4 regions of the Bacillus cereus group sp. BfR-BA-01316 genome follow, and region 1 is predicted to be linked to each of the others. Evidence: predicted binding sites of a transcription regulator. Region 1 holds the regulator's gene; each other region holds the start of a gene.

Region 1 (3,143 bases):
TATTTGACCCCCTTGAATTTTTAAAATGTATATAATTAACCGATAACTGCTAAAATGTCACTTTCACGTAAAATCAAGTAGTCTGTACCTTCGTATTTCACTTCAGTACCTGCATATTTTGAGAAGATGATAAGATCACCTGCTGCTACCTCTAAAGCAACACGCTCACCATTTTCAAGCACTCGGCCAGTACCTACTGCAATAACTTTACCCTCTTGTGGTTTTTCTTTTGCAGTGTCTGGTAATACAATACCACTTGCTGTTTTTTCTTCTGCTTGAACAAGTTCAATTACAACGCGATCACCTAATGGCTTTAGCATGAACAATAACCTCCTCATTTTGTTATGTAAATTTTATTTATTAGCACTCAAGTCACACGAGTGCTAACACACTTCTAATAATAAATAATCTCAATTTCTTTTGCAAGTAAAAAAATCATAATTTTTTCGCAAATTACTTTATGCACTTTCCTATATAGCATTACTTCTTCTACTACCTTTACTATATGAATCGTTGCTCCCACTTCTTGTATGTTACAATATGAAAGACACCCTAAGTTGTTTTCGCTAAACGTACAACTTTTTCCTGTCTCCTATTTTATTTTCAAATACTTATTTACAAAAAAAATATAATTCAAATGAAAGTTTATATCGTAGGTAGCATATTTACATGTTATCCTACCTTATCTCATACACTAGCGTTAGAAAGGATGGTTAAACCATTTGAAAAAACAATATTGGTGGATTATCGTTACATACATTTTAATGCAGTTATCAGGCATTGCCGGGTTACCGCTTCTCCTGAAAACTGGACTATATGATAATAGGGGATTTACTAGAGAGGAAAAAATTCAGCTTATAACTGGCCATTGGGCAATCATTAGCTTCTTTATTGCATTATGCATTGTACTTTGGTTACTTAGAACAGATATTCGTGACAGGCATTTAGATAAAATGCGCTCTACTGTTCCAGCTACAATTGGATGGATTTTTATCGGGTTCTTCTTAGCATTTTTCTCACAAAGTATCGCTGGTATGATTGAAATGTATTTACTAGGTATTAAACCTGGATCTGAAAATACAGCAAGGCTTATGGACATCGCAAGAACAACACCTTGGTTCCTTATTGTTGTATCTATAATTGGACCTATCTTAGAAGAAATCGTATTTAGAAAAATTTTATTTGGTACACTTTATAAGAAGTTTAACTTCTTTATTGCCGCTATCATTAGTTCCCTTGTATTTGCAGCGATTCATTTTGATTTTACTCACTTGTTGGTATACACTGCTATGGGGCTCGTATTCGCCTTTTTATATGTAAAAACGAAACGTATTATCGTTCCAATTGCAGCTCATGTTGCGATGAATACATTCGTTGCAGTCGCTCAAATTGTAGTAAGCAATGAGCAAATTCAAGAAATGATTAAAGAAGCCGAGAAAATGCAAGGCTTTATCGGAGGATTTTTTGTATGAGAAACTCACCATTGTTCATGGCTGCACTATACTTCCTTCTAGGATGTATCTTTACACGATTCGCCATTACGAACGTGACAGATACAATTTGGAATGTGTGGACAATACTATTTGCAGTTATGGCAACAATTGATTTTAATTTGGCACTTCGCCTTATCTTAGTCAAATTCACAAAGAAAAAACAATAATAAAACGCAGAGGTCGTCTCCTCTGCGTTTTATTGTGGATAATTCTTCAAAAAGTAAACAAGTGTTTGTAACTCTACAGCTAAATCAATATGATGAATTCTTATATTCTCTGACACATTTAATCGTGCTGGCGTGAAATTTAAAATACCATGCACATTCGTTTCTGCCAATCTATCTGCCACAGCTTGCGCTACTGTAGCGGGTACCGTTAATATTGCCACTTGTATATCAGTTGATAAACGTTCTTCTAATTCATCCAAATGATATACAGGAATTCCTCCGATTTCTGTTCCAACTTTCTCTTCACTAACATCAAACGCCATTTCAATTTTTGTATTATTGTTTTTCGTGAAATTATAATGTAAGAAAGCGGTCCCTAAATTACCTACTCCAATAAGTGCTACACGTGTTATATCATCTTGGTCGAGTGTTTCACGGAAAAATGATAATAAATAATTTACGTTATATCCATATCCTTTTTTCCCTAACGCTCCAAAATATGAAAAATCTCTTCGAATAGTTGCGGAATCAACCTTTACCGCTTCACTCAATTCGGCTGATGAAACACGTTGCTTACCAGAAAGAGATAAGTTTTGGATAAATCGATAGTATAGAGGCAATCGTTTGGCAGTGGCCTGTGGAATTTTTTGTTGATCCATATAACCTCTCCTCTCTTCCTATCTTTATTCATATACTTGAATCAAATACAGCAGTTTAGTACTCATGAATTTCCTTGTATAATAAAGAGAAGAAGTATTCTCTCTTTATTTTAAACTATACACTATTTTTAGTATGATTGAGAAATATAAACATGGCAAAGTTAAGAAATTATTTGAGGTGAAAACATTGATATTATTACAAGTGAATGGGCTTTCGAAATTATACGGTGCAGAAACGATTATTGCAAACATAAAATTGGAAGTACAAACAAAAGATCGTATCGCATTAGTCGGACGAAATGGAGCCGGAAAATCTACATTATTAAAAATAATAGCTGGTGAGTTATCTCATGATGGTGGTGAAATTATAAAACCGAAAGATGTCTCAATGGGGTATTTAGCTCAAAATACCGGATTAGAAACGTCTTTAACAATTTGGGATGAAATGTTAACCGTCTTTACACATCTACAGCAGATGGAGACAAAACTTCGAAGGCTAGAGCAAGAGATGGGAAAAGAAGAAAACTTTTCAAATGCGGCTATATACGAGAAATTATTAGCTGATTATGACCAATTACAATTAGATTATAAAGATCAAGGCGGCTATCAGTACGAAGCGGATATACGCTCGATTTTAAGCGGTCTTGGCTTCCCAGTTGAAACGCATCAGACGACAATTTCTACATTAAGTGGTGGACAAAAGACTCGATTAGCTCTTGGGAAATTATTATTAACTAGACCAGACTTACTTATTTTAGACGAACCTACAAACCATTTGGACATTGAGACACTAACATGGCTTGAACAATATTTACAAGGCTATC
Region 2 (3,143 bases), on a different contig from region 1:
TCCATTTTTTCTAAATTAAATATTATATCATCGCGGGGTGGAGCAGTACGGTAGCTCGTCGGGCTCATAATCCGAAGGTCGCAGGTTCAAATCCTGTCCCCGCAACCAAATGGTCCCGTGGTGTAGTGGTTAACATGCCTGCCTGTCACGCAGGAGATCGCCGGTTCGACCCCGGTCGGGACCGCCATTTTTTTACATAAAGGCTCGGTAGCTCAGTCGGTAGAGCAGAGGACTGAAAATCCTCGTGTCGGCGGTTCGATTCCGTCCCGAGCCACCATTTTGAAATCGCAAGCCGGCTTAGCTCAATTGGTAGAGCAACTGACTTGTAATCAGTAGGTTGGGGGTTCAAGTCCTCTAGCCGGCACCACTTTCAAAATGAGCCATTAGCTCAGTTGGTAGAGCATCTGACTTTTAATCAGAGGGTCGAAGGTTCGAATCCTTCATGGCTCACCATTTTCAATTTAATGCGGGTGTAGTTTAGTGGTAAAACAAGAGCCTTCCAAGCTCTGGTCGAGAGTTCGATTCTCTTCACCCGCTTATCTATTATGGGCCTATAGCTCAGCTGGTTAGAGCGCACGCCTGATAAGCGTGAGGTCGATGGTTCGAGTCCATTTAGGCCCACCATAATTATTCCGCAGTAGCTCAGTGGTAGAGCTATCGGCTGTTAACCGATCGGTCGTAGGTTCGAGTCCTACCTGCGGAGCCATATTATAGAGAAGTACCCAAGTGGCTCAAGGGGCTCCCCTGCTAAGGGAGTAGATCGCGAATGCGGTGCGAGGGTTCGAATCCCTTCTTCTCTGCCAGATTTGGCCCGTTGGTCAAGTGGTTAAGACACCGCCCTTTCACGGCGGTAACACGGGTTCGAATCCCGTACGGGTCATACTAAAAGAGATAGCATAAACTGCTATCTCTTTTTTGTTGTGTAAAAGTGGACTTTGAGTAGTCTGCTTTTTTTTATAGATTTTTGTATACTTTTTTCTATTCTAATCGTCTAACTAATAGAAAGGAGCGAGCGATGGAGTATGAAAAGATCATTATAGAAACCTCTAAAAGCATTTATAGGTATTTTCTTAAAATAGGGCTAACATCAGCAGATTTACAAAAATTAAACGGTCAAAATTATGTAAAGGCTGCTGTATTAGGGGCTACTGTGGAAAATAAATAATATATAGAAGAAGCTGTCTTTCAATAGGTAATCTATTTGGGGCAGCTTTTTTATGATGTTATCATTATCGATAAGGCGATATATTGCAAAAATCGCTGATATAATGTGAGTTGCGGTCGATATATTCAGAAAATCGCCTATATAATTTCATTTATCGGGATACTTCTAAGAAAAAAGCTTTCACAATCTAAAGAAAACGCCTCCATTGAGATGGATTTCACCCGCACTCTAATAACTTTACACTCTATGTGAAAAAGTTCACAAATAGGTCATAATTTGTGAAGTAATTCACAATGAATCGTGCTACAATATGAATGTAAAGAAGTTAAACAACATTAAATTAGTATTTTAATTAATTACTTAAACAATAATATAAAATATATGTGAACAATAGAGAGGGGAAATTAACATGAAAAAAGGTATCAATCGTGTAGTATTAGTAGGAACAGGAGCTGTAGGTTGTAGTTACGCTTACTCAATGATTAACCAAGGTGTAGCTGAAGAATTCGTACTTGTAGATGTAAATGAAGCAAAAGCAGAAGGGGAAGCAATGGACTTAAGCCATGCGGTACCATTCTCTCCAGCACCAACAAAAGTTTGGAGCGGTAGCTATGCAGATTGTAAAGATGCAGATCTAGTTGTTATCACTGCTGGATTACCACAAAAGCCAGGCGAAACTCGTTTAGACTTAGTTGAGAAAAATACAAAGATCTTTAAACAAATCGTTCGCGGTATTATGGATAGCGGATTCGATGGAATCTTCTTAATCGCAACTAACCCAGTTGATATTTTAACTTACGTAACTTGGAAAGAATCTGGCTTGCCAAAAGAGCGCGTAATCGGCTCTGGTACTACTTTAGACTCTGCTCGTTTCCGCTACATGTTAGGTGACTACTTAGATGTAGATCCACGTAACGTTCATGCTTATATCGTTGGTGAGCACGGTGACACTGAACTTCCAGTATGGAGCCACGCTACTGTAGGTGTACAAAAACTAGAAACAATCTTAGCGAACAACGAACAGTACAACCAAGAAGATTTAGATAAAATCTTTGAAAATGTACGCGATGCAGCTTACCACATTATCGAGCGTAAAGGCGCAACTTACTACGGAATCGGTATGTCACTACTTCGTGTAACTAAAGCGATCTTAAGTAACGAGAACAGCGTGTTAACTGTATCTGCATACCTTGAAGGCCAATATGGTGAGAAAGATGCTTACGTAGGTGTTCCAGCTGTTATTAACCGCGAAGGTGTACGTGAAATCGTAGAGCTTGAATTAAACGAAGAAGAAAAAGTGAAATTCGCTCATTCTGTAAAAGTATTAAAAGAAACAATGGCACCAGTACTTTAATAATTGATAAATAATTCAGAGGTGGGAAACTGCTTCCTCCTTCTGGACTTATATATAATTGAATATAAATTCCTTTTCCGGTTTCCCTTGTATATCCCCAATATACCCCTTTTGCTGGAGAAGGGTCGTTTATAGAAAAAGCACTCTATTTTTGAATAGAGTGCTTTTGTGCGTTATCCCACTATTTGCGAGCAGAGTTTCACTTTATTCTTTAGGAGTTAACCTTGTGGCAATTTTTCCTAACCGCCATTCATCTCCCGCATACTCATTGGACCATGTCCTACCTATTCCTTGAGGTGGGAGTTTTCCGTCGGGAAATGATAAAATTTGTGACAAAAAATGTTGAGAAATATTTTTAAACAATAGATTATTTCACTTGTATTTTACGTGAGAAATAGCGTAAAAAATGGAGAGAAACCAATAAAATAAATATTGAGCAACAATGAAAGGCGAGAAATAGTAAGGAAAATGAAGCGTTTGCAATGAATATTCGTCAAAATTCGATATTTTATATGGAAATTCGAAAAAAATTAAACATTTTCAAGGAAAAAACGTATATTTTTAAAAAATAACAAGGGTATTTCAGTTTTTTGCAGAAATAGTTAAAGTGTTAAAAATTTCTGT
Region 3 (3,143 bases), on a different contig from region 1:
TTAGAGGAAGCTGCAAGGAAAGCGGCTGATGGTGATATTCGTGAAGATGTCCCATTGCCAAAGACAGATGATGAGATTAAATCTTTAAGTGTTGCATTTAATATGATGCTAGGAAACTTAAGGATAATGGTGAAAAATATTGATACTACATTCTCGTATACGAATAATCAAGTTCAGCGAATTAGGAAACAAACAAGCGAAGCAACAAGGCAATCGCAAGGTGTATCTGAGACACTTGCAGAAATTTCTTTAGGTGCAGAGCAATCAGCAGCATCGATTCATGCCATTGTTTCTACTGTAGATACAACGACTTCTATTGCGAGTGAAGTAGAAGAAAAAGCAAAGCAGTCTGACGGGTTGTCTTCAGAAATGGTTCAAGATTTAGGTCAAAGCACACGTGTTTTTGTTTCTTTAATTCAAGGCATTCAAACATTGGCGAAAGAAAATGAAAATTCACTGCAAAATGTACAGAAATTAGAAGAAAGAATGAAACAGGTGGAACAAATAGTTTCTGTGGTAAGTGAGATTGCTAGCCAAACAAACTTATTAGCATTAAATGCTTCTATTGAGGCGGCTCGTGCAGGAGAACATGGAAAAGGCTTTGCAGTTGTAGCAGAAGAGGTACGAAAACTTGCTGATGAAAGTGATCATTCTGCGAGAAACATATCGCAATTATTACGGAATATGCAAGAAGAAGTGCAACAAGTAGCGTTGAAAATGAGAAGGCAAGTGAAAATAGCTAAAGAAGAAGCAAAACGTGGTGAGGCTACTGAATTGATTTTACAAGAAATGTCATCAAGTATTATAGAAGTAGCCGATGCTACGAAGCAAATTAGTAGTTATATGAATGAACAAGTAAGTCACATTCAGCAAACAGGATCACAAACAAAGGCTGTAGCAGCAATTGCAGAGGAAACGTCAGCTGGTTCACAAGAAGTGGCGCGTGTGATGCTACAACAGTCCAAAAATATGGTGGTAATCGATCAATTATTAAAAGATTTAGAGAAGCAAGCAGCCGATTTAAAACAAACGATTGAACGATTTTCAATGTAAAGAAAAGAACAGAATGCTGTCCTTCTCTTTTTTAGCTAGATTTAATATCTATAGTTAAAAGATATAAACTATGAACGTTTCCGCAACATTCTGTTCTGTCCCTTTCGGATGAAAATTATAGCGAGCTATAATATTAAAAGGGGTGTCTTTTATGAAAAAAGAAAAAAGACAACGATTAATTAAACAATTTGTAAAGGAGTATGAAATAGAGAAGCAAGAAAGATTAGTAGAATTGTTAGCAAAAAAAGATGTATTAGTAACACAAGCTACGGTTTCTCGAGACATTCGTGAGTTAAACTTAACGAAGGTACCTTCTCAAGAAGGATTAATGATATATAAATTTTTCTCAGAAGAGCATTTACAAACTGATATAAAGTTAAAGAAAAAATTACGAGAGGTTGTTGTAAAAATTGATTGTGTAGATCAATTAATGGTTATTAAAACATTACCTGGTAATGCACATGTTATTGGTGTTTTATTTGATGAGTTAGATTGGAAAGAAAAAATAGGATGTATATGTGGAAATGATACATGCCTTATAATTTCTCAGTCGAAATCAGATAGGGAGATTTTAGAAGAAAGGTTAAATTTAATTATTTAGATGAAAAATCCTGTTTTTAATAAAAATTAAAAACAGGATTTTTGTTTAAATACGGAAGTTAAATATTCAACATATATGCGTAATATATATTTTTTTTTGTTGAAAAAGTGGGATAAAGTGTTATAAAAATACAAATTTATATGATTTTTAAAAAATAACTTGTTTAATATTTCACAATGATAATGTGGATGCTTTCACAAAGATGAAAGCGCATAGCATTTATTATGTACTTGTAAGACATCAAACATATTTAAAAGGAGGTACAACAAATGAAGCATCCGATACATGTTACTTCAGAAATTGGGGAATTACAAACGGTTTTATTAAAACGACCTGGTAAAGAAGTGGAAAACTTAACGCCAGATTATTTGCAACAATTATTATTTGATGATATTCCATACTTACCAATTATTCAAAAAGAGCATGATTATTTTGCACAAACATTACGCAATCGGGGTGTTGAAGTTCTTTATTTAGAAAAACTAGCTGCTGAGGCATTAGTAGATAAAAAACTTCGAGAAGAATTTGTTGATCGTATTTTAGAAGAAGGACAGGCTGACGTAAATGTTGCACATCAAACTTTAAAAGAATATTTACTTTCCTTTTCAAATGAAGAATTAATTCAAAAAATTATGGGTGGTGTACGGAAAAGCGAAATTGAAACAAGTAAGAAGACACATTTATACGAATTAATGGAAGACCATTATCCGTTTTACTTAGACCCAATGCCTAATTTATATTTTACTCGTGATCCAGCAGCTACCGTGGGTGATGGCTTAACGATAAATAAGATGAGAGAACCGGCGCGTAGACGTGAATCATTATTCATGGAGTACATCATTAAATATCATCCAAGATTTGCAAATCACAATGTGCCAATTTGGCTAGATCGTGATTATAAGTTTCCAATTGAAGGTGGCGACGAGCTAATTTTAAATGAAGAAACAATTGCAATTGGAGTATCTGCCCGTACTTCAGCTAAAGCAATTGAACGTTTAGCTAAAAATCTCTTTAGCCGACAAAATAAAATTAAGAAAGTGTTAGCGATAGAAATTCTAAAATGCCGAGCGTTTATGCACTTAGATACAGTATTTACAATGGTCGATTATGACAAATTTACAATTCACCCGGCCATTCAAGGGCCGAAAGGAAATATGAATATTTATATTTTAGAAAAAGGCTCAGATGAAGAAACTCTTAAAATCACACATCGTACTTCTTTAATGGAAGCATTAAAAGAGGTATTAGGCTTAAATGAATTAGTTCTTATTCCTTGTGGAGGAGGAGATGTAATTGCTTCTGCTCGTGAACAATGGAATGATGGCTCGAATACATTAGCAATTGCGCCAGGTGTAGTTGTTACATATGATCGCAACTATGTATCCAATACTTTATTACGGGAACATGGTATAGAAGTCATTGAGGTACTAAGTTCGGAATTATCTCGTGGTCGTGGGGGTCCACGTTGCATGAGTATGCCAATTGTTCG
Region 4 (3,143 bases), on a different contig from region 1:
TTTTTCCCATAGGAACCACATCCAAGTGTAAGTGATGGAATAAACCCATTGTATATATCACCTATTCCACCTTGTGATGAAGGGGCATTTACAATGAGACGGCAAGCTTTCATACGCAAACCAAATTGTTTTTGCACTTCTTTATTTGTAGAATGGATGACTGCTGAATGTCCTAAACCACCAAGATTCAACATTTCTTCGCAATATGTAAATCCTTCTTCTAATGAATTTGCTTTTACACAAGCTAATACTGGACTCAGTTTTTCACGAGATAGTGGATACGCTGCTCCGATCCCTTTAATTTCAGCTACAAGCATTTTTGTATCTTCAGGTACAGTGATCCCTACTAATTCGGCAATATACTGTGCTGATTTCCCAACAATATCACTATTTACTGCACATGTGTTTTCATTAATAACAAGCTTTTCTAACTCTTTTCTCTCTTCTTCTGTTACAAAGTAACAATTATTTGCTATCATTTCTGTTTTAACATCATCATAGATTTCCTTATCTACAATGATAGCTTGTTCAGATGCACAAATCATACCGTTATCAAATGTTTTCGATAAAATTAAATCATTAACAGCACGTTTTACATGTGCCGATTTCTCTATGTAACATGGTACATTACCTGGCCCTACACCTAACGCTGGTTTGCCAGTAGAATACGCTGATTTCACCATACCAGCTCCTCCAGTTGCTAGAACGAGCGCAACACCTTCATGATTCATTAATTGTTTCGTTGCTTCGACAGAAGGTCTGTCAATCCATTGAATGCAGTGCTTTGGTGCACCAGCCTTCAATGCAGCATCGTATACTGTTTTCGCTGCTGCAATAGAACATTTTTGTGCAGAAGGATGGAAAGCGAAAATAATTGGATTTCTCGTTTTTATCGCGATTAATGCTTTAAACATCGTTGTCGACGTTGGATTCGTTACTGGCGTTACTCCAGCTACTACACCAACCGGTTCCGCAATTTCTATTATTTCTTCATGAGGATCTTCATGAATAATTCCTACCGTTTTGTCTTTCTTTATACTATGCCAAATATATTCAGTAGCAAAAATATTTTTAATACATTTGTCTTCATATACACCACGACCCGTTTCTTCAACAGCCAACTTCGCAAGCGGCATATGTTGATCAACACCTGCAAGCGCCATTTCATGAACAATGTTGTCAATTTGCTCTTGTGTAAAACCTTCTAATGCTTGTAAAGCTTTTTGACCGTTCTTCACTAATGTATCAATCATCTCTTTTACCTCTTGCATTTCATTTACAGCTTTCTCTTTGACTACCATGTAAATTTCCTCCTATTCTGTTATCATGGCCCTTATAAGTCCCTATAGGTCATAATAAGTCCCGATTAGCGTAAAAAAATAGAGTTGCCTTCCTACATGAATCTCATTGTTTGTGAAACTTTTCACAAGATTGTTCGTGAGTAATATTTCATGACTTCACTATACATGAAATCATTTTATTTGTGTATGTCCATTTTGTGAAACTTTTCACAAAAAACCTTTTAAAAAGCACTGCTCTATAAGCAGTACTTTCTCATTATGCTAACGCTTGTGCTAAATCTTCAATCAAATCTTCACCATCTTCAATACCGACAGAAATACGAATTAGTGTATCTGTAATCCCTAATTCTTTACGGCGATCAGCCGGAATAGACGCATGTGTCATTTGTGATGGAATAGAAATTAAACTTTCTACTGCTCCTAAGCTTTCAGCAAGTGTGAAGTATTGTAACTTCTCAAGTACTCTATTTAATGTTTCCTCACTATCTACATCGAATGAGATGATTGCACCAAATCCATTCGCCTGTTCTGTTGCTAATTCGTGATTTTGATGTGATTCAAGACCTGGATAATATACTTTATTTACTTTCGGATGGTTATTTAAAAACTCAGCAATTGCGCGTGAATTTATTTCATGCTCTTCCATACGAATTCCTAATGTTTTTAAACCGCGAAGTAGTAAGAAGCTATCTTGTGGTCCAAGAATACCTCCTGTTGAGTTTTGTACGAAATGAAGGTCTTCTGCTAGTTGCAGACTATTTACAACTACTAGGCCTGCAACTACATCACTATGCCCACCTAAATATTTCGTTGCACTATGAAGTACAATGTCTGCTCCTAAGGAAATTGGCGACTGCCAATATGGCGTCATGAATGTGTTATCAATAATTGTTAATAAATCGTTTTCTTTAGCAAGAGTGGATATTTTCTTAATATCAGTAATTTTCAGTAATGGATTCGTTGGTGTTTCCACATAAATCGCTTTCGTATTTGGACGAATTGCTTCTACAACTTCCTCCAAGTTTGTTGTGTCTACAAAAGTATGCTCAATACCGAAACGATTTAATACTTTCGTGATAATACGATACGTTCCACCGTAAACATCATCTGTTAAAATGACGTGATCTCCTTTTGAGAATAGCATAATAGTTGCTGTAATAGCTGCCATCCCTGAACCAAATGCAAATCCTGCATGACCATTTTCTAACACTGCAATCATTTCTTCTAAAGCTGAACGAGTTGGATTACCAGTTCTAGAATATTCATATCCTTGGTGCTTACCAACTGCTTCTTGTTTGTACGTACTCGTTTGATATATCGGCACGTTTACAGATCCAGTTGAAGGTTCTCCTATGCGAATACCATGAATTAACTTTGTCTTTGCTCTCATTTTTTATTCCCATCCTTTGTATATATCTTTACTTAAATAACGCTCACTACTATCTGGAAAAATCGTTACAATATTTGTGTCTGGTTTTGCTTTCTCAGCCTCAAGCAAGCTTGCATGGAATGCCGCTCCTGAAGAGCTTCCAACGAGAAGACCTTCCTTTTGCGCCAATTCTTTTACACGTAAAAATGCATTTCGATCAGAAATCGTATGAATTTCATCAAAATAAGATGTTTTTAAAAATGGTGGAATGAATTCAAGACCAATACCTTCTGTTTCATGTGAACCAGCTTTGCCGCCATTTAAAATGGATCCTTCTGGTTCTACAATAACCGTTTTAATATCAATATTTTTTTCTTTTAAATAAGACGCAGTTCCCATAAACGTCCCGCCAGTTCCTGCACCCGCAACAAATATGTTAATCTCTCCATTCAGTGCGTCCCAAAGTTCAGGAC

The links. Region 1 encodes Rex, which represses fermentation and respiration genes when NADH is low (regulators of the CRP and FNR family bind a similar motif). Its sites were predicted from a motif close to TTGTGAAATATTTCACAA; they were not measured.
Positions count from the first base shown of each region.
Region 2: the regulator Rex is predicted to act here: its motif matches at 1,442-1,459, upstream of MR071_RS10200 (L-lactate dehydrogenase).
Region 3: the regulator Rex is predicted to act here: its motif matches at 1,814-1,831, upstream of arcA (arginine deiminase).
Region 4: the regulator Rex is predicted to act here: its motif matches at 1,497-1,514, upstream of adhE (bifunctional acetaldehyde-CoA/alcohol dehydrogenase).

Region 1 covers NZ_JAKUGX010000051.1:7,964-11,106, forward strand. The annotation lists gene groES (co-chaperone GroES) at 36-320, opposite strand; gene MR071_RS24105 (CPBP family intramembrane glutamic endopeptidase) at 723-1,472, shown strand; gene MR071_RS24110 (YdiK family protein) at 1,469-1,660, shown strand; gene MR071_RS24115 (redox-sensing transcriptional repressor Rex) at 1,690-2,319, opposite strand; gene MR071_RS24120 (ABC-F family ATP-binding cassette domain-containing protein) at 2,507-3,143, shown strand, end outside.
Region 2 covers NZ_JAKUGX010000009.1:135,953-139,095, reverse strand. The annotation lists tRNA gene MR071_RS10260 (tRNA-Ser) at 1-4, shown strand, start outside; tRNA gene MR071_RS10255 (tRNA-Met) at 32-108, shown strand; tRNA gene MR071_RS10250 (tRNA-Asp) at 112-187, shown strand; tRNA gene MR071_RS10245 (tRNA-Phe) at 202-277, shown strand; tRNA gene MR071_RS10240 (tRNA-Thr) at 292-367, shown strand; tRNA gene MR071_RS10235 (tRNA-Lys) at 378-453, shown strand; tRNA gene MR071_RS10230 (tRNA-Gly) at 467-537, shown strand; tRNA gene MR071_RS10225 (tRNA-Ile) at 548-624, shown strand; tRNA gene MR071_RS10220 (tRNA-Asn) at 632-706, shown strand; tRNA gene MR071_RS10215 (tRNA-Ser) at 713-803, shown strand; tRNA gene MR071_RS10210 (tRNA-Glu) at 809-880, shown strand; gene MR071_RS10205 (hypothetical protein) at 1,016-1,165, shown strand; gene MR071_RS10200 (L-lactate dehydrogenase) at 1,575-2,519, shown strand.
Region 3 covers NZ_JAKUGX010000010.1:97,032-100,174, forward strand. The annotation lists gene MR071_RS10775 (methyl-accepting chemotaxis protein) at 1-1,053, shown strand, start outside; gene argR (arginine repressor) at 1,205-1,654, shown strand; gene arcA (arginine deiminase) at 1,924-3,143, shown strand, end outside.
Region 4 covers NZ_JAKUGX010000002.1:214,393-217,535, forward strand. The annotation lists gene adhE (bifunctional acetaldehyde-CoA/alcohol dehydrogenase) at 1-1,301, opposite strand, end outside; gene MR071_RS02835 (bifunctional cystathionine gamma-lyase/homocysteine desulfhydrase) at 1,558-2,691, opposite strand; gene MR071_RS02840 (O-acetylserine dependent cystathionine beta-synthase) at 2,695-3,143, opposite strand, start outside.